2 regions of the Buttiauxella sp. WJP83 genome follow, and region 2 is predicted to be linked to the other one. Evidence: predicted binding sites of a transcription regulator. Region 2 holds the regulator's gene; the other holds the start of a gene.
The links. Region 2 encodes CRP, which controls carbon source genes, mostly activating them, when cyclic AMP is high. Its sites were predicted from a motif close to ATGTGANNNNNNTCACAT; they were not measured.
Positions count from the first base shown of each region.

Region 1 (10,636 bases), 1.5 Mb from region 2:
ATTTCATTGAGCAAAACCAGCGTCCCAACGACGTTGTTTTCATAATATTCCAGAGGCTTTCTAACCGACTCACCGACAGATTTTAAGCCAGCGAAGTGAATAACATCGGATATCTCGTGATTTGAGAAGATCTCTTTTAGCGCATGTTTGTCTAAAATATCGGCAACATATAATGTCGGTACTTTTCCGGTTAATTCTGCAACCCTGTCCAAAGAGGCTTTAGACGAGTTAGAAAGGTTGTCGATGACGACGACATCATCACCTCTCTCCAGTAATGCCAGAACGGTATGTGAGCCAATATAGCCAGCACCACCAGTTACAAGAATTGCCATAGTATCTCCAGAATAATATTGCAAAATGAGCGAATCGAGCTTATGTCTTACTCATGCTCAGTCAAGTTAACCAAGAGTATCAGCAAACACCCGGGCATTCATCTGCTGTTTCAGGCAAAATACTGTTTCCGGTATTTGACAAGGCACTTAAAGATTATCTTTTTTAATGGAGAGAAAAAGCTGAATATCCAATTTTTAGTATCATAGACAATATATGTGTCAGAAAAATTAAAAGTATGAATGCCTGAGCTTTTGTTAATGGTAGGGGAAATATTCGCCACCAGTCGTTCTTCGAAAGTCGTTGGGGTTAAGTTGATTAACTCTTTGATATAAATTGATTTCCCATATGACCCGGGTAAGCATTCCTGAGTAAGAATATAATTTTTATTATTGTTTGAATAAGGCGTTCCGGCACCGCGATGGTGGTAGTTACATAATGTTAACGACGGTTCGATTTTTTTCCAGTCACCTAACAAATCATTTGCCGTGTGAATTACCATTTCATTATCCAGCGTGGTGGATATGAGATAGCTTACGCCATCCAAAGTAAAGAAGACATTATCTGTATATTCGACATCGGAAAGTAACACTTTGACTTTTTCCCAACGCGCCGGGAAATCAGTAGATTGAAAGAGAATAACTTCTTTTCTTTCTGATGATTCCGGGATCATAAATAGTTTGTCATCATGAGAAAAAATAAAAGGAAATGACAGGTGACATTTCAAATCATCAAAACCCTGTAGTTTGATATCTTCTATTTCTTTCATCTCGCTATTCAGAACCCGGCACTTTAGTACGCCTCTCGAGTTAAGGAAACTAAATGCTTCATAGAAGATAAACAGTTTATCTTCTTTTTCGATAATAAAAGGATCGGCCTGAAACGTGTATTTTTTATTAAGAAGTTGTGCTTTGGAATGACTGAGAATATCCAGCGTATTATCAGGGAATGAATGCATGCAGTTTTTAATGACCATGATGTCCCAGGACTCATGGAAGAATAGCTTTTTAATTAATCTATTGTTTTTGTTTAACATTTTTTCATCTTGTCCATGTCAGTTATCACCAGATACAGGAAGAAAATGTTGCTTATTATTGTATGAGTAGAAGCTATGTTCGGCGTTCGGAATACTGCTGTTGTGGAGTATAGACGTTCGGGCAACATTCGCCTTTCTGAAGAGAAAAATCTGGGGGATTTTGCAGGGTAGAGCGATGAACACATTTTGAAAATGAGAACCGGTAAGCATAAAGCATGCTTACCGATTAGAAATGATTAAGCTTGTGTATCCAGGGTAGAAAGTTCTTTATCTACGAAATACAAACCTTCACCGCTTTTACCGACCAGACTTAATTTATCCAGTACAGATTTAAACAGTTTTTCTTCTTCGTGCTGCTCAGAAACATACCACTGCAGGAAGTTAAAGGTCGGATAATCCTGAGAGCTCATCGCTGCATGAGCCAGTTCATTGATCTTACGAGTAATTAACTGTTCGTGCTCGTAGGTTGCGCTAAACAGGCTATCCAGAGAAGTATAATCATGGTCGGGTGCTGGAATAGCATTGATACGAGGCAAGCTTCCGGTATCCGTTAAATAAGCAAACAGGCGCTGCATGTGCTCCATCTCTTCCTGAGCATGGCGACGCAGGAAAGCGGCAGCCCCTTCAAAGCTATGGTAGCTGCACCATGCACTCATTTGTTGATAAAGCAGGGAAGAGTAAAGCTCAAGATTCATTTGTTCGTTAAGTTTTTCGATCATTTCAGCTTTAAGCATGAGGCGCTCCATGAGAATTAGGACTTTAACAATGGCGCTACTTTAATTTTATTATTTCTATAATGCAAAGGAATTGTTAATAATATTATTGTAATGAGAATGGTTGCTAATATTATTCTTTTTTAAAAGCTATTACAGGCCAACAAGAATGATTATTATTTAATTAACGGGATGAGAAATAATTTATTGCTCATCCCATTAGTAAACCCACTCCGGTTATTGAACGGCTATTTCATCTCTCAGATATTTCTCCATTCCGTTGCCCCGACACTGGTACTCAAGGGTCACAGTTTGGTTCAGGCACAACGCGCCGCTGGTCAGAGAGCAGGTTCTGATTGGCTCTCCATAGGGGAATGCGGAGACATAACCCCATTGTTGGCATTGATGGCTGGCTGCTGACTGTGCAACGTAGGTATCAATTTTCGCTCTTTGTAATGGGGCAATATCAAAACCCAGACGAACAACCCCTGCAACTTCGCTTCCTTTGACGGGCTGTGGGGTTTTATTCATGGTGCAGCCGCTTAATAACGCAGCCACTAAAAGCAAATAAACAGATTTCATATGCTGAGACTCAAATGATATTTCTTACAATTTTAGCATGCAGCCAAACGGAATATGACCAACAGCACAAAGCTGCATAATTTCCCTTACGTTAACGAATAGAGCGGCTCTTAAGTGGAATTTAAGGTAATAATCGGCTGGAAATTTACGGCTGTAACCGTATCGGTATAAACCGGAGGGTTTTCATCGGGAAAACGCAGAAGTGTGACCCCATCTTAATTTTTTAAAACTAAATTTCATTAAATTTGAAAGTATGTTTGCTAGATAGTATCGTTACTGCATACCTAAGCTTTTCAACGCGGGAAACCCCGTGACCCAATCAGGAGACGGAAATGAAAATAGCACTGATGATGGAAAACAGTCAGGCTGGCAAAAACGCAATCATTCTTAATGAGTTGCAAGCGGTTGCTGCTGAGAAAGAGTACCCGGTTTACAACGTCGGTATGAGCGATGAGCAGGATCACCACCTGACCTACATCCACCTCGGTATTATGGCGAGCATTCTGTTGAATTCTAAAGCCGTTGATTTCGTTGTGACCGGTTGTGGCACAGGCCAGGGCGCAATGATGTCCCTGAACATCCACCCGGGTGTGGTTTGCGGATACTGCCTGGATCCTGCTGATGCTTTCCTGTTCTCCCAAATCAACAACGGAAACGCACTGTCACTGGCATTCGCTAAAGGCTTCGGCTGGGGTGCAGAGCTGAACGTACGTTATATGTTTGAAAAAGCATTCACTGGCCGTAAAGGCGAAGGCTACCCAATCGAGCGTAAAGAGCCACAGGTTCGTAACGCGGGTATCCTGAATCAGGTTAAAGCTGCGGTAGTGAAAGAAAACTATCTGGACACCCTGCGTTCTATCGATCCTGAACTGGTGAAAACAGCAGTGACGGGCGAACGTTTCCAGAAGTGTTTCTTCGAAAACTGCCAGAACAAAGAGATTGAAGCGTTCGTTCGCGAAATTCTTGCCTGATAGTATTTAATCGCTAATAAAGATGGTCAGCTTTTGCTGGCCATTTTTTTTGCGTCAACACCACTTAATCCACGGTGTGCTGCGTCTGACGTGCGGCTTCAAGATGCTGCGCATCCCAGTGTTGATGGTTGATATTCGCTTGCGGCGCTTCCGGCCATCGTTGTTGTATACCGCCGTGCAGGCTCGGTTTATGTAGCGTAGGGAAGTTTAATGAGGGTGAATGTTCGGCGGGTTCTGCGGTCTTTGCCTGATAACTGATTAGCGCCAGAACCAGCATTACTCTAACCGTTCTCTGTTTCATAACGACCTCAACGACACGCGATCTGTTGCGTTAAGTATAATTGAGGTCTGAAATGCACTATGGCTTTTTGGACACGCTGCTCCCGGCGTTTTGTGGCAGTCGCAGTAAATCAACCAGCCCCAGCAGGCAAATCAGTGTAATCATCACAAACGATATTTTGATCGACATCCCAGGAATTGACGCGACATCGAGCCACTGGCTTATTTTCTCGCCAAGGCGGATCCCTATCGCGCCAAGCGTAATACCTAACCCAACAGACAGCTGCGTCGCAGTGCTAAAAAGCGTATTGGCGTAGCTCATTTGTGACGATGGCACATCGGAAAAGGAGAGGGTGCTGATGCCGGTAAATTGCATCGAGCGGAACATCCCGCCAAAAAACAGAATGGCAACCGTCAACCAGACCACGGTATGCGGAGTGAGAAAGGCGCAGGCTAACAGAGACGCGACATTGAGCAGCCCATTAATGATTAATAGTTTTTTGAAGCCTAACGCTCGAATTAACGACGTGGTGGCAGGTTTCATGGCAAGGTTTCCGGCAAACACCGCCAACACCAGCATGCCAGAATGAAACGCATCCATACCGAAACCCACCTGGAACAGCAGCGGCAATAAAAAGGGTACCGCACTGATGGAGGTGCGGAAAAGCGACCCTCCGTACATCGTCACGCCGAAGGTTTGCACCTTTAAAGCCTCAAGACGAATCATCGGATGTTGGGCATGCTTAAAATGCCAGAGTGAAAACCATAACGATGCGGCGCCCAATAGCAGCAGCCCCAATGTTGGCAGGAGATTGACCTGAGCTTGCCCCAGCATTTCCAGACCGTAAACCAGGCTAATCATCGCCACGGCGGTACCGGTAAATCCGATACCATCAAACGGGCGGCGATCGTCATCATGAATATCAGGAATCAAGCGCCACGCCAGCGCCATGGCAATCAATCCAAGCGGCAGATTGATATAAAAAATCCAACGCCACGACGCATAACTGGTGATGAATCCGCCCAGCGGAGGGCCAATTATCGGCGCAACCAGCGCAGGCCAGGTCAGCGTGGCGATAGCGGTAATCAGTAAATGTTTGGGCGTAGTTCGTAACACCGCCAGTCGCCCGACGGGCACCATCAGCGCACCACCAACTCCTTGCAAGATGCGCATCGCGACAAACTGCTCAAGCGTGTTGGCAATCCCGCACAGCACGGAGGCACAGGTAAAGATCCCGAGTGCGAGGGTAAAGACTTTGCGTGCGCCAAAACGGTCGGCAATCCAACCGCTTGCCGGGATCAACACGGCCAGAGTCAGCAAATAAGCACTCATGCCAATATTCAGATCAACGGCATCGACGCCAAATGTTTTTGCCATTTCCGGCAGAGCGGTGGCGATCACCGTCCCATCGAGAAATTCCATAAAAAATGCGCCAGCCACCAACAACGCCATGCCAGAAATGCCACGTTTTGGTGACTGAGAAGGGGAGTTTTCCATGAATGAAACTCAAAATTAAAATAATGTTTTAAAAATTAATTGAGCCAATTAACCAGTTAAGTATTGGATTTGCAAGCCATTTCATGTGACGAACTTGTAAAATCCACACGAAAAATGTGTGATGTGCATCACAAAACTATTGATTTGCGTGACGGATGTCATATTATGAGCACCATAAAGAGCAAAACCTGTAAAAAGAAAAAACTGGAGCACACAATGAAAATGCGCAAAATCCTGAAAAGCATGTTTGAGCAGTACTGCAAAACCTTTAAAGATGTACCGCCAGCTGGCATGTTTTAATCTGCCTGACTGAAGAAAAACCTGCTGCGGCAGGTTTTTTTATGCCTGAAATTTGAATGTTTCTCCTCTCTGTACCGCTATATATCGACATTTTATCCCTTAGCACTTTTTCGCATATCGTTATGCGTTTTACACTTATTTACAATGTGGGTAAGGGTGGTGCACTATGCGGACTCTATTTGAGATGGAGTCCGTGATTAAATGCGTAAACCCCTGTTGTTATCTGCGTTGTTTGCTTCTTTGGCCCTGGCTCTTTCAGGCTGTGATGATGCGAAAACTGACACTGCGGCAAGTCCTGCCCCGGCAAAACAAGCTTCCCAGGATGGCGGCAATTTGATTGTTGGTATTACCAGTGGTGACCCGTTAGCGATGAACCCGCTGTATGCCAGTGACCGTACTACGCTGACGATTATGCAGGCGCTGTATGCTCCGCTGTATAGCTTCAACGGCGACAAAATCGAATGGGGCCTGGCAGAAAGCCTGACGCCGTCCGATGACAACCTCTCATATCTTCTTAAACTTAAACCGAATCTGAAATGGCAGGATGGCAAAGCCATCACCGCTGATGACGTGGTGTTTACCTTCAACAAATTGCTCGATGAGAAGCAGCACAGCTTCTTCCGCAGTATGTTCGTGTATGGCGACAAACCGATTCAAGTCAGCAAAGTCGATGACCAAACGGTGAAATTCACGCTGCCACAGGTGAGCGCTGCGTTTGTCGGGACGCTGGTACAGATTTACCCGATCCCACAGCATGTGTTTGCTGATGAAAAGGGTGACATGGAAAAGAGCACCAAAAACGATGCGCCAGTCGGTTCGGGCCCGTTCAAATTTAAAGAGTATCGTGCCGGGCAGTATTACGCCCTGACGCGTTTTGACGACTACTGGAACGGTAAACCGAAACTGGATGCCGTCACCTACCGTTTTGCAAAAGACAGCAATTCCGCAAACCTGGCGCTACAAAACGGTGAAATCAACATGAAGATGGTTGATCCGCAAGATGTCACGCGCCTGAAATCGAGCGGTAAATTCGACTTCGTTATTTATCCGGAAGGCCGTCTGGCGTATATGACGTTCAACCAGAACGTCGATAGCATGAAGAATAAAACCCTGCGTCAGGCTATCGCTTATGCCATCAATAAAGATGAACTGGTTCAGGCGGCATTCTCTTCGCTGGATTACGCGCAACCTGCCGCGTCTATTTTGACGCCAGATACGCTGTATCAAACCAACGAGGTTGAAACCTATAAATTCGATGTGGAAAAAGCGAAAGCGCTGCTTAAAGAGTCAGGCGCACCAGCGAATCTGAAGCTACGTCTTGCCTATATCAACAGCAATAAAACCCAGGAAAGCATGGGGCTGTATATTCAGCAACAGCTGAAAAACGTGGGCATTGCGGTTGAATTGATGCCTCTGGATGCGAACGCGATGTCACAGCGTAGCCTGGACATGAAAAATACTGCTTATGAACTGAGTCTTGGCGGTTACATCATGGGTATGGAACCTGACGGTTATAAGTCGCTGTATATGAGTAACGAAGCTTACAACTACGCGCACTACAAAAACCCAGCGTTTGATGCGTTGTGGAACCAGGGTGCGACCGAAACAGACAAAACCAAACGTGCTGAGATTTACAAACAAATCCAGCAAACGGTGGCAAACGATATGGCCTGGTATCCTATTGCTTATACCAACGCCGTGGTTGCCGTCGATAAACGTTTTGCCGGGACGCAAGAAGCCGAACCTAAGCCGGTTTATATGTTCCAGGATCTGTCAAAAATCTATCAACAACAGTAATAAGCACTTACCCCCGGCACTCAGCCGGGGGTTTTATTTTGGGTAAAACCTGGAAAGCAGTATGAACAATCTGTTAGTACGACGCCTGGCGCAACTTGTGCCGATGCTGTTCTTCATTTCACTGGTGTCGTTTTTGCTGGTCAAACTGGCACCCGGCGATCCGGTGCAGGCCTACATCACACCCCGCATGAGCCCTGAGGATATCGAGCGTATCCGTCACAGCCTTGGGCTTGATAAACCGATGTTTATGCAATACCTGTTGTGGCTGAAAAACGTGCTGCAAGGGGATTTGGGTTATTCACTCATTTATCATCGCCCGGTATTAACCATGATTGCTGAACGTATTCCGGCAACGCTTGGGTTGATGGGGGCATCACTGATTCTGGCCATCGTGTTAGCCCTGCCATTGGGTTTGCTGGCCGGAGCTTTCAAACACCGCTGGCTGGATAACTTCCTCAACATGTTTGCCTATATCGGTATTTCAGTGCCGATTTTCTGGTTTGGTATCCTGCTGATAACGGTGTTTTCTGTGCAGCTCAACTGGCTGCCGAGCATGGGGATGCGCTCCATTGGCATGGAGGACTCATGGCTGGATGTGGTTCGTCACGGGATTTTGCCGTGTATCGCGCTGACTTTTTACAACCTCTCGAGTTATGTGCGTTACATCCGCTCTAACACCATTACGCAATTGTCAGCTGATTATGTGCAAACGCAGCTGGCATACGGCGCCACACGCCGCTCCATCTTATTCCGCCATGTTCTCAAAAATGTGCTATTGCCGGTTATTACGTTGTTTGGCCTGTCGTTTGGTGAGCTGGTGGTCGGTGCGTATGTCACTGAAAGTGTCTTTTCCTGGCCCGGTATGGGGCTGCTTGGGATCCAGTCAATAACCTCGCTGGATTACCCGTTGATCATGGCGATGATCATGCTCTCTTCAGCAATGATTATTTTCGGCAATTTATTGGCAGACTTGTTATATCGCGTGGCTGACCCGCGCATTAAGGCGTTGAGGTAAGACGATGAGTAGACGTTGGCAACAAGTTAAACATGGCCTGAAACGTAATCGTCCAGCTCAATTCTCATTACTGGTTCTGATCGTTTTCAGTATCGCCGCATTGCTGGCAGCGCTGAGTCCTTTTGATCCTAACCAGATGTCGTTGACGGCAAGATTACTGCCACCGGATGTGAAGCACTGGTTTGGCACCGATGACTATGGGCGTGACTACTTCACCCGTGCCTTATACGGCGGCCAGATCTCTTTGATGGTCGGTTTCCTGTCGATGTTATTTTCAACGCTGATTGGCACTTTGGTGGGGACGGTGAGCGGCTATTTTGGCGGGCGAATCGACAACCTGATGATGCGCGTGGTCGATATCCTGATGTCGATTCCGGCGTTCTTCTTGTTGTTGGTGCTCAACGCCTATCTGAAGCCGGGTATTGCCAACATCATTGTGATTATCAGTGCGCTGACCTGGATGAATATGTCGCGCCTGGTGCGGGCGGAAACCTTGTCGGTCAAGGAACGTGAATATGTGGTGTACGCGCGTGCCTGTGGTGAACATCCGTTTAACATCATTGCACGCCATATTATCCCGAATATCTTGCCGACCATTATGGTGGCCGCGACGCTGAATATTGCCTCGGCCATCCTGATGGAATCGACACTCAGTTTCCTCGGACTTGGCGTACAACAGCCGAATGCGTCATGGGGAAGTATGCTCAACAACGCACAATCGTTTATTGGGGAAGCCACATGGCTTGCCATGTTCCCTGGGATTTTGATTTTGCTGACGGTACTGAGTTTTAACGTTCTGGGCGATGTGCTGCGTACCGCCTTTGAGCCGGGGGCTAACCGAGATGAATAACTTACTGGAACTCGACAACCTGCAAACGTCGTTCTTCACCCGTGAAGGGGAAGTACAGGCAGTGCGTGGTGTGAGCTTTGCGGTGAAACGCGGTGAAGTGGTGGGGATCGTCGGCGAATCGGGCTGTGGCAAAAGTGTTACCTGTAAGTCGGTGCTCAAACTGCTGGGCAGCAACGGCAAAGTGGTCGGCGGCCATGTTCATTTCATGGGCGAAGATCTGGCGCGCAAAACGCCGGAACAGATGCGTCAACTTCGCGGCAACGATATTGCCATGATCTTCCAGGACCCGATGACTGCGCTTAATCCGGTGCTGACCATTGGCAAGCAGATGAGTGAGATTCTGATGCGTAATCAGAATCTCAACAAAAAAGCGGCGAAAGAAAAGGCGATTGCCATGCTGCAACAGGTGGGTATTGGTAACGCGGAAATCCGTTATAACCAGTATCCGCATGAATTCAGCGGTGGCATGCGCCAGCGCGTGATGATTGCGATAGCGCTTTCTTGCCACCCAAAATTGCTGATTGCCGATGAGCCAACCACCGCGCTGGATGTGACCATCCAGGCGCAAATTTTACGTCTGTTAAAACAACTGCAACAGCAAACCGATACCGCCATTATGCTGATAACCCATGACCTGGGTGTCGTGGCACAGGTCTGTTCACGCGTGGTCGTGATGTACGGCGGGCTGGTGATGGAGCAGGGCAGCGTCGAAGACATTTTTTATCGACCCGCTCACCCTTACACCCGTGGCTTGCTGGCGTCTCTGCCTCGTCCGGGCGAAACCGGGGCGCGTTTATCGCCTATCGAAGGTTCCCCTCCGGGCTTACTGAATCCGCCTCCCGGCTGCCCATTCGCCGAGCGTTGCCCGCAGCGCATGGCGCGTTGCAGTACGCTGCCGCCAATGTATGAAACGGGAGAGGAACATCAGGCCATGTGCTGGTTATGGGACCCTGAGGTGAACGCGGAGGTGAACCATGCAGGACGTTAAGCCATTAGTTCGGGTCAACGGACTACGCAAGTATTACCAGAGCCAGCAAAGTTGGTTTACTAAAACGCCACCGGTAAAAGCGGTCGATGGTGTGAGTTTTGATATCTATCCCGGTGAGACTTATGGGCTGGTGGGCGAGTCAGGGTGCGGTAAATCGACATTAGGGCGCAGCGTGCTTCGCCTGTTTGATATTACTGACGGTGAAATCGAGTTTGCCGGCCAGAACATTGCCAACATGAGCGACAAGCAGCTCAAGCCGTTGCGCCGTCGCATGCAG
Region 1 is NZ_CP110080.1:1,809,939-1,820,574, forward strand. It holds gene galE (UDP-glucose 4-epimerase GalE) at 1-332, opposite strand, end outside; gene OH773_RS08400 (glucosamine inositolphosphorylceramide transferase family protein) at 443-1,366, opposite strand; gene ftnA (non-heme ferritin) at 1,603-2,100, opposite strand; gene yecR (YecR family lipoprotein) at 2,317-2,610, opposite strand; gene OH773_RS08415 (RpiB/LacA/LacB family sugar-phosphate isomerase) at 2,994-3,632, shown strand; gene OH773_RS08420 (hypothetical protein) at 3,697-3,933, opposite strand; gene OH773_RS08425 (MFS transporter) at 3,991-5,409, opposite strand; gene azuC (stress response protein AzuC) at 5,626-5,709, shown strand; gene OH773_RS08435 (ABC transporter substrate-binding protein) at 5,911-7,506, shown strand; gene OH773_RS08440 (ABC transporter permease) at 7,568-8,521, shown strand; gene OH773_RS08445 (ABC transporter permease) at 8,526-9,371, shown strand; gene OH773_RS08450 (ABC transporter ATP-binding protein) at 9,364-10,359, shown strand; gene OH773_RS08455 (ABC transporter ATP-binding protein) at 10,346-10,636, shown strand, end outside.
Region 1: a site for CRP is predicted at 5,526-5,543, ahead of azuC (stress response protein AzuC). Genes of this name have one in related genera too.

Region 2 (10,636 bases):
TCTTCGATAAAGCGATGGCCAACCATGCCATTACCGATGATTGCGATTTTGACTTTGCTCATAATTGCCTCAATTTCTTTTCTATTACTGCCTACCTTAACGATTCAGCAATGGCGATTATTGATACAAATCAAATACACCTTTATATACCTCTTAATGGGTATATGTATGATTTTAGTGAGTTTTTCTAAGGTGCGGAATTGTTTGGCTTTTCATGAAGAGACAATAAATGTTCTCATTTTGATGAGTGTGCTATGAAGAAGGGGTGGTTAATCAGGAAGAGGTGGATATGAGCAATAAAGTGTTGGAGCGAATTCAAAATGTGCGTCTGGTCGGGCGCGAAGGTTTGTGGCAATTAACTCTCGAAAACGGGCGCATTCTGGCAATTAAGCCGATGGACGAAACCCTGCCTGAGAGCCAACAGATTCTTGATGGGCGAGGCGGTTTAGCCATCCCGCCTTTTATCGAACCACATATTCACCTTGATACCACGCAGACCGCAGGGCAACCCCACTGGAATCAGTCAGGAACTTTGTTTGAAGGCATTGAGCGCTGGGCTGAACGCAAAGCATTGCTGACGCACGAAGATGTAAAACAACGCGCCTGGCAAACACTGAAATGGCAGATAGCCAACGGTATCCAGTATGTACGCACCCATGTTGATGTGTCGGATCCCACGCTGACTGCGTTAAAAGCGATGCTGGAAGTTAAGCAAGAAGCTTCGCCGTGGATTGAGGTTCAGATCGTGGCTTTTCCTCAGGAGGGGATTCTTTCCTACCCGAACGGTGAAGCCCTGCTTGAAGAGGCCCTACGCCTTGGCGCTGATGTGGTTGGGGCAATCCCGCATTTTGAATTTACCCGCGAATACGGTGTTGAGTCATTGCATAAGGCTTTTGCGCTGGCACAAAAGTACTATCGCCCGCTAGATATTCACTGCGATGAAATAGACGATGAGCAATCACGCTTTGTCGAAACGGTCGCAGCACTCGCTCTGCGAGATGGCATTGGCGCGCGCGTAACCGCCAGCCATACCACGGCGATGCACTCTTACAATGGCGCTTATACCTCGCGTTTGTTCCGTTTGCTGAAGCTATCCGGGATTAACTTTGTCGCCAATCCGCTGGTGAATATCCATCTGCAAGGACGTTTTGATGATTACCCGAAACGTCGGGGTATCACCCGTGTAAAAGAGTTGCTCGAAGCGGGAATTAACGTCTGCTTTGGTCATGATGATGTATTCGACCCTTGGTATCCACTGGGCACCGCTAATATGCTACAGGTACTGCATATGGGGCTGCATGTTTGCCAGATGATGGGGTATCAGCAAATTGATGAAGGCTTGAAACTGATCACCGAGAATAGTGCGCGTACGTTCGGGGTACAGGATTACGGCATTGTTGAGGGAAATTCGGCGAATCTGATCATTCTTCCGGCGGAAAATGGCTTTGATGCAGTGAGGAGACAGGTTCCTGTTCGCTGGTCAGTGCGCGGTGGAAAGGTCATTGCGACGACACAATTGTCACAAACCTGGGTGATGCTGGACGAGGCGGAAGAGATAAATTTTGGCGGGTAAGATCTACCCGCCATGACAATATTCGTGATTAGTGTGCGGCAGTCGCGTTATGTTGGCGGTGTTTCGTTACCAGCCCCAAAATCAGGCACATAATAAACACGATTGCATACAAGGCGTTTGCGGTTTGCAGCGCCGCATGTGGGCCGCTGTGAGCCACAATCGGACCGGTGACAACGAAGGTCAGCATGGTACCGATGGTGCCGCAAGTCAGGACGAAGTTAACCAGTTTTGGCGAAGCCACTTTGGTCTGCAAAGAACCCAGCGTAATCACCGAGGTGTAAATCGCGCTGGAGAAGAAGCCCAGAGCCAGAATAAACCACGCGAGGTGCGCAGGTTCGCTTGTGTTGAACAGATACATCAGCACTGTGGCAGCACCCGCAAGCACAGTCAGAATGCGTTGCAGATCGAAGAAACGCAAAATAAAGCTAAATGCCCACATGCCAAACATATAAGACATCCAGAAATCGCTGACTAACTGACCCGCATCATTCAGATTCATACCCAGGCTTTTGGCGTATTCCGGAACCCAGGAGATAAAGCCCAGTTGACCAAGGATGTAGCACAGCGCGGCAATGGACAGGAACAACACGCCAATGCCCCATTTTTCTTTCTCGACGACTTTCTCGGTTTTCGCAGCATGTTTGCCTAATGCCGGGAAATCACAACCAATAGTCAGAATAAAAATCGCCACGTAAACCAGGCCGATGCAGACATAGACCCAGTACCAGTTGATGCTGCGTGCCAGAAGAATCGCAGCCACCATTGGGAAAATCATTCCCGCCATACTAAAGAAGGAGTCGGTAAATAACAGACGTGAGCCCCGCTGACGGCCTTCGTACATATGGGTTATCAGGAAGGTACCAATCGACATGGTGATACCGCTGACCAGACCAAGAACAAACATCGCCACTGAGAAAATGGTCAGGTTGTCGCCAAAGATGAGTCCAGCAACGGCCAGAACCATCAGGATGAAACCAAAGCGAAGTTGAGTTTTGAGTGGCACGATTTCCATTAACCAGGCGTTCAGGAAAATAGAAATCAAAATGCCCGCATTCAGGAAGGTAAAGGTATTACTCATGCTGGAAACGGGAACGTGGAAGTATTCGGCAATATTGCCCATCACCATCCCGGTGACGATCACCAACGCGCCGGTCAGGGCGTAGGAGAAGAAGCTGATCCATGTGAGCTTAATGCGGTTGCTGTTAGTCATGACAAGCCTGTGCATAGAAATGTAAAGTGCTTTGACAGCACTCGAGAAGGATGGATTTTAGTCAAAAATGTGACCTATTCATACATTTTATGAATCATTTGCTGTAATGGCATGCATTTTAAGTGATGTGAATCACATTGAAATGTGCCGTATGTTTATTCATTCATTTAACTTATTGATTTGTGTGAAAGTAAAAAACCGTAAATGGCTGGCGCATAGTTGAGTGCCTCTTTACAATCTAGCAACTTGCTTCATTCACTGCCTTCGTAAGGAATTATTCATGCTCAAATCGACTCTGGCGGCCGTAGCAACCGTGTTTGCTCTTACCGCGCTATCTCCTGCTGCGCTAGCTGCTAAAGGTGACCCACACGTCCTGCTGACGACTTCAGCGGGTGAAATTGAGCTTGAGTTAAATAGCCAAAAAGCCCCCGTTTCTGCGAAAAATTTCGTGGACTATGTGAACAGCGGCTTCTATAACAACACCATTTTCCACCGTGTGATCCCAGGCTTCATGCTTCAGGGTGGCGGCTTTACTGAAGATATGAATCAAAAGCAGCCGAATCCACCGATTAAAAACGAAGCCGATAACGGGCTGCGTAATACCCGCGGCACCATTTCTATGGCCCGTACCGCAGATAAAGACAGTGCAACCAGCCAGTTCTTCATCAACGTGGCTGACAATGCTTTCCTCGACCACGGGCAGCGCGACTTCGGTTATGCAGTATTTGGTAAAGTTGTGAAAGGGATGGACGTTGCGGATAAGATCTCTCAAGTGCAAACGCATGATGTGGGTCCGTACCAAAATGTTCCGTCAAAACCTGTCGTTATCCTTTCCGCAAAAGTCCTGCCGTAAATAGCTCTACCGTAAAAATGACTGCGCGGGTTTCTTTACCTGCGCAATCTCCTCCTTCCTGCACTTCCACCGATTGCTGCTTATACTTGTGGCAACTAGCGGCCATGTTAGGGAGGCACCATGACAAAGAAACTTACCGATAAGCAAAAGTCCCGCCTTTGGCAGCAACAACGCAGCCGTTCATTTCTGGCTAGCAGCCGGCTGGACGTTCTTGAGCCTCATGCGCAAGATGAGGTTATCGCGCAGCGCGTAGACACGATTGAACTTGGCCCGCTGCATCGCGGATTGCCATGGTTGTGTGCCATCCATCAGCAACTTTTTCAGGATGTTTTCGATTGGGCAGGCGACCTACGTGATGTGGATATTTCCAAGGGCGAGACACGTTTTTGCCATTTCGAATACATCGAAAATGAAGGCAACGATCTGTTGCAGGAGATGGAAGACGAGCATTATCTGACGGGGCTTGCCAGAAATGAGTTTGTGAATCGCCTGGCACATTACTACTGTGAGATTAACGTTCTTCACCCGTTCTTTGTGGGTAGTGGCCGCGCGCAGCGTGTTTTCTTTGAGCAACTGGCGATTCATGCCGGATATCTATTGGACTGGAGTGAAGTGGATCCTGACGAATGGCAAGCTGCAAATCAGGCTGGCGCGTTGGGTGATTTAACCCAGCTCAGCGAGATTTTCACTAAAGTCGTGAGTGAAGCGCGGGAAAGCGAATAGAATAGCGCGGTTCATTTTTACCTGGGAGCCGCGATGCTACTGCTTATCGACAATTACGACTCATTTACCTGGAACCTTTATCAGTACTTTTGCGAACTGGGCGCGGAAGTGATGGTGAAACGTAACGATGAGCTGACGCTTTCGGAAATCAGTGCGTTGGCACCTGAAAAACTGGTTATCTCCCCAGGACCTTGTACACCTTCTGAAGCGGGCATTTCCCTCGCGGCGATTACCCACTTCGCCGGAAAGCTACCAATCCTCGGCGTTTGCCTTGGTCATCAGGCTATTGCCCAGGCGTTTGGTGCGACGATTGTCCGCGCCGAAAAAGTGATGCACGGTAAAACCTCCGCAATTTCGCATAACAATACGGGTGTATTTAACGGTCTGAATAATCCTCTGACCGTGACCCGTTACCACTCTTTAGTCATCGATCCGCCAACGCTACCAGAGTGTTTTGACGTGACGGCCTGGACCGATAAGCAAGAGATTATGGGTATTCGCCATCGCGAGCTGACGCTGGAAGGCGTGCAGTTTCATCCGGAAAGCATTCTCAGCGAGCAGGGACATCAGCTGTTAGCCAATTTCCTGAAGTATTGATTTTTTATTGCCACTAAATGATTTTTTATGCATATTCCATGATTATATTTTCATGTGTCTTCCATGGCGTTTGAAGCGTAAAAAGGGGATAGGCAATAAATGGCAACTGAACAATCAGCAATTACCCGGGCAACTTTCGATGAAGTCATTTTGCCGATTTATGCACCGGCAGAGTTTATCCCGGTAAAAGGCCTGGGAAGCCGTATCTGGGATCAACAAGGAAAAGAGTATGTTGATTTCGCGGGTGGGATCGCAGTTACGGCGTTGGGGCACTGCCATCCGGCATTAGTTGAAGCGTTAAAAAGCCAGGGCGAAACGCTATGGCATACCAGTAATGTGTTCACCAACGAACCTGCTTTGCGCCTTGGACGTAAGCTGATTGATGCCACTTTTGCTGAACGCGTGCTGTTTATGAACTCAGGCACTGAAGCAAATGAAACCGCATTTAAACTGGCACGTTATTACGCGTCCACTCGCCATAGCCCGTACAAAACCAAAATTATTGCGTTCCATAACGCTTTCCACGGTCGATCTTTGTTTACCGTTTCTGTCGGTGGGCAGCCGAAATATTCCGATGGTTTTGGGCCAAAACCCGCCGATATTATCCACGTGCCGTTTAACGATTTACATGCGGTAAAAGCCGTCATGGACGATCACACCTGTGCGGTGGTGGTTGAGCCGATTCAGGGAGAGGGCGGTGTCACGGCGGCTACGCCAGAATTCCTGCAAGGCTTACGCGAACTGTGCGATGAACACAAAGCCCTGTTAGTTTTTGATGAAGTGCAGTGTGGCATGGGTCGTATCGGCGAACTGTTTGCGTATATGCATTACGGCGTGACACCGGATATTTTGACCAGCGCTAAAGCGCTGGGTGGCGGATTCCCTGTGAGTGTCATGTTAACGACGCAGGAAATAGCCTCTGCATTCCATGTTGGTACGCACGGTTCTACCTACGGTGGGAATCCACTGGCGTGTGCGGTTGCCGGCGCGGCGTTTGATATCATCAATACGCCTGAAGTGTTGGCTGGCGTCACAGAAAAACGTCAGCAGTTTGTGAAGCATTTACAGCAGATTGATGAGCAATTTGACGTGTTCAGCGATATTCGCGGCATGGGCTTGTTGATTGGCGCGGAGCTGAAACCGCAATACAAAGGCCGTGCACGTGAATTCCTCCATGCGGCAGCGCAAGAAGGGGTGATGGTTTTGAATGCCGGGCCTGATGTCATGCGTTTTGCACCAGCCTTGATCGTTGAAAAGGCTGATATTGATGAAGGAATGGCGCGCTTTGCTAAAGCGGTCGAGAAAATCGTATCTCAAGACGTGTAAGCACCCGTGTCATCCGACAAAACGGCGGATGACGTAGGTTTATTGACTCTCAGGCCGACGTAAACGGTTCAGCCAGATACCATGATGGGGGCGCTGGCGCCATGCAACCGACGAAATGGTGTGCATGGTGCTGAGGTGACCCAAAATCCGCTGTAAATGTTGTTCCATTGTGCTCAACGGCCCACTCGGAAGCCCTTCCAGTGGGTCGAGTATATTCGCATCGTTCGTCTCACCAGGCCCATCGTACTGCAACCGCTGTTGGCATCGTTGCAGCGCAATTTCACATGATTGCAGATAATGCTGGGCTAAATCCGGGGTCAGCATATTGTGCTCGCGTGCCAGAGTCGTCATGGCATTGATGTGTTCGACGATAAACTGGCTGTGCGTCACCCACAGTTTCATATCTGCCAGATAATGCGAGTTGAAACCGGGCTCCTGCATCGCCTGGTTCAGCGAATTAAACAGCGCATTATGGGCCTGATTGACCTTCATCCGTTCCCAGGCCAAAGGCGTGGGTTCAGGGTCGTTGCTCAGAATCAGGCGAATGGCCTCCTGGTCTGTCTCCAGTGCGTCGTGGGCGTTCTGGCGCAGCAATCCACTTTGCCATTGCGGCCAAAGCCACACCATGCCACCGAAGGCAATCAAACAGCCCAGCAGCGTATCTATCAAACGTGGAACAATAAATTGCTCGGCGCTGAGCGTTAACAGTTGCAGGGTATATACCGCTGTCACGGTAAAACCAATTGTCGCCCAGCCGTAGCTTTGGCGAATGATCAGATAGCTGACGAGCGTGATGACCAGCATCGCGGCCAACGCAATGTCTTGTGGGAAGTGAAAGTGCAGGGCGAAACCCGCAATGGCCAGGCCTGCAATGGTACCTGCCGAACGGTGCAGAATGCGTACTCGGGTAGCGCCGTAGCCGTTTTGCGTGACAAACATCACCGTCATTAAAATCCAGTAGGGTTTGGGGAGATGCAAAAATGCCCCAAAAATACTGGCGATAGTTAGCATTACGCCTAACCGGGCGGCGTTGCGCAGAGCCGCTGATTTCAATGACATATAGCTTTTCAGCGCGGCCCACAGTGGTAAGCGGCGTTGCCTGTCTTCCATTAAATCCCTGACGTACAGCGGGCGTTGGCTGCGTAATACACGCGCGATACGGCTGAAGTGATAATGACAAAACTGTCCGACTGGGTTATCCGGATTCTGCCGGGCGATTTTCTCAAGGGCTTCAATTTGCTTCTCCATCGTAAAACGCTGCGGGTAACGATGGTAAAGAATGTCATCAGCCAGAACACGCAAACGGGCCGCAATGGTCTGCGCATTCCAGCGAATAACGGCTTCCGCATGGCTTTGCGCGACAAGTTTTTGCACCTCGGCAGGTTGGTGCAAACTGACGGAAATGTGCTCTTGTAGATCTAACGCTATTTGAAAAGAGCGTAACAAATGCTTGTAACCGTTTTGCTGATTCGCCGATAGCATATGCAGTTGTTGGTAGCAGTTGGTAATCAAGTCGACGGCTTTTTGCTGGCGCGCCAGCAACGGCGGAAGTGCCGTCTCGGGATCGACGTGCTGAGTGAGCATGCCGTATTTGGCTTCGCAGTAATCCGCTAATTGGCGATAGAGCAGGCTTAAAGATTCGCGCAACGGCTGCTCTCGCCATATCCAGAACCAAAGCCAGTTAAAGACCCCATACCAAATCGTGCCAAAGACATACAGCGCCATCGGCTTCCAGATAGGCATGTTACCGGCCATGCTAAGTGTAAAAATGGCAGCAATCAGCGAGGCGGGAAGTAAGCGTGCATGCAGGGCGCTGATTTCAGCAGTGACCCCCAACATAAGGGCCATAACAAAGAGAATGACGGGCAATGGAACGGTGGTGTAGAGCAGCAAAAGCTGCATGATTAAACTGCTGACTGCAAAAAGAGTGCTACCAACAATCAGACGTTTGAAGAAGCGCTTATGGGGGGTATCCAGGCCGGCAATGTTGCAACAGGCGGGCACTAACGAGAACAGCAGACCTAACTGCAAATTTCCAAGCAGTAATCCTACCCCCACAGGAAGGCAGAGTACCAGCGTTTGTCGCAATGCGTAGTTAACTTCTGGATGGTAGATCAGTCGGCGCCACATAGCTCTTCATAATACAAGTTGCGTGGGTGTTGGCTACACTCAGAGAAATGTAGAAACAAAAAAAGCGTGTTACCTGAGTGACACGCCTTTTTTGAGGACGGAGATTAACGAGTGCCGTAAACGACGATCGTTTTACCGTGAGCAGAGATCAGGTTTTGATCTTCCAGCATTTTCAAGATACGACCAACGGTTTCACGAGAACAACCCACGATCTGACCGATTTCCTGACGGGTAATTTTAATCTGCATACCGTCTGGGTGGGTCATTGCATCAGGTTGTTTCGCCAGGTTCAGCAGTGTTTGTGCAATACGACCAGTCACATCCAGGAATGCCAGGTTACCGACTTTCTCAGATGTCACTTGCAGACGACGAGCCATCTGGGAAGACAGGCGCATCAGAATGTCTGGGTTGACCTGAATCAGCTGGCGGAATTTTTTATAGGAAATTTCAGCCACTTCACAGGCAGATTTAGCACGAACCCATGCACTACGTTCCTGGCCTTCTTCGAACAGCCCTAACTCACCAATAAAATCGCCCTGATTCAGATAGGAGAGGATCATTTCCTTGCCCTCTTCATCTTTAATCAGAACAGCCACAGAGCCCTTGACGATGTAATACAGCGTCTCAGCTTTTTCACCCTGGTGAATCAGTGTGCTCTTCGATGGATACTTATGAATATGGCAATGGGACAAGAACCATTCGAGAGTCGGGTCTGTTTGCGGTTTGCCAAGCACCATGCGCGGTTATCCTCTGTTTATAACTAGCTACCAACGACAAGACGCTAAACATCCTGTCTGGCGTTGCAAGTATTAGAATATTCCCCATCTTGGGGAGATGGCACGCAAGTCATTCTTGCTGCCTGTAATTAGTGACGTCCTCTGCATACATGCATTACGTCAATGTATCGATGTAGCATCTGGATTGTTTTAGCATAGCTTTTGACAAGTGTCTCCTATTGTCTCGTTTCAGCATGACGCAGGTCGCCTTCCGTTGCCAGTTTTGCTGCATCCGCGTACTCTGAAAGGGTTTTTTCAACTGGAGAAGTAACATGCAGGCACGAGTGAAGTGGGTAGAAGGGTTAACCTTCCTTGGGGAGTCCGCTTCAGGACACCAGATTTTGATGGATGGTAATTCTGGCGATAAAGCACCAAGTCCGATGGAGATGGTTCTGATGGCTGCGGGGGGCTGCAGTGCAATCGATGTGGTTTCTATTTTGCAAAAAGGTCGCTACAACGTGACGGATTGCGAAGTAAAACTGACCTCTGAGCGCCGTGAAGAAGCCCCTCGTCTTTTTACCACCATTAACCTGCATTTCATCGTGACAGGCAAAGAACTGAAAGATAACGCGGTTTCCCGCGCGGTGGATCTCTCTGCTGAAAAGTATTGTTCTGTCGCTCTGATGCTGGAAAAAGCTGTGAACATTACTCATAGCTATGAAGTGATTGAAGGCTAATGTGTGTCAGCAGGGCGGTAATTATCCGCCCTGATTGATGTGTCGACCTTCTGCCAGCCGTTTAACTAGCGGTGCCATGATCAATTCCATTGCCAGTCCCATCTTGCCGCCTGGCACCACTAATGTATTGATGTGGGAAATGAATGAGCCTTGCAACATGGCGAGTAAGTACGGGTAATCGATGTCATCCAGCCCACGAAAATGGATCACCACGAAGCTTTCATCCAGTGACGGAATACCACGTGCCGCAAATGGGTTCGACGTATCAACGGTAGGCACGCGCTGGAAGTTGATATGGGTCCGGGAAAATTGCGGCGTGATGTAATTGATGTAATCGTCCATCGAACGCACGACTGAGTCCATCACCGCTTCTCTTGAGTGCCCGCGTTCGCTGGTGTCCCGCACCAGTTTTTGTATCCATTCCAGGTTCACAATCGGCACTACGCCAACCAGTAGGTCGACGGCATTCGCCACATCATGTTGTGGGGTGACGACTCCTCCGTGCAAACCTTCATAGAACAAGACATCAGTCGGTTCCGGCAGCGACTGCCACGGGGTAAACGTCCCCGGAATTTGGTTCCAGGGTACCGCTTCATCATAGGTATGCAGATACTTGCGTGATTTACCTTGCCCGGTATTTCCGTACTCCAGAAACGTTTGTTCCAGTAAGCCGAAGTCATTCGCTTCCGGGCCAAAGTAGCTGATATGGCGACCCAAATCGCGAGCTTTACGGATAGCCATATCCATTTCAGGGCGAGTGAAACGGTGGAA
Region 2 is NZ_CP110080.1:354,743-365,378, forward strand. It holds gene nirB (nitrite reductase large subunit NirB) at 1-62, opposite strand, end outside; gene OH773_RS01575 (cytosine deaminase) at 290-1,573, shown strand; gene tsgA (MFS transporter TsgA) at 1,602-2,783, opposite strand; gene ppiA (peptidylprolyl isomerase A) at 3,064-3,636, shown strand; gene OH773_RS01590 (putative adenosine monophosphate-protein transferase Fic) at 3,757-4,359, shown strand; gene pabA (aminodeoxychorismate synthase component 2) at 4,393-4,956, shown strand; gene argD (bifunctional acetylornithine/succinyldiaminopimelate transaminase) at 5,056-6,282, shown strand; gene OH773_RS01605 (YccS/YhfK family putative transporter) at 6,322-8,412, opposite strand; gene crp (cAMP-activated global transcriptional regulator CRP) at 8,517-9,149, opposite strand; gene OH773_RS01615 (OsmC family protein) at 9,461-9,865, shown strand; gene OH773_RS01620 (phosphoribulokinase) at 9,887-10,636, opposite strand, start outside.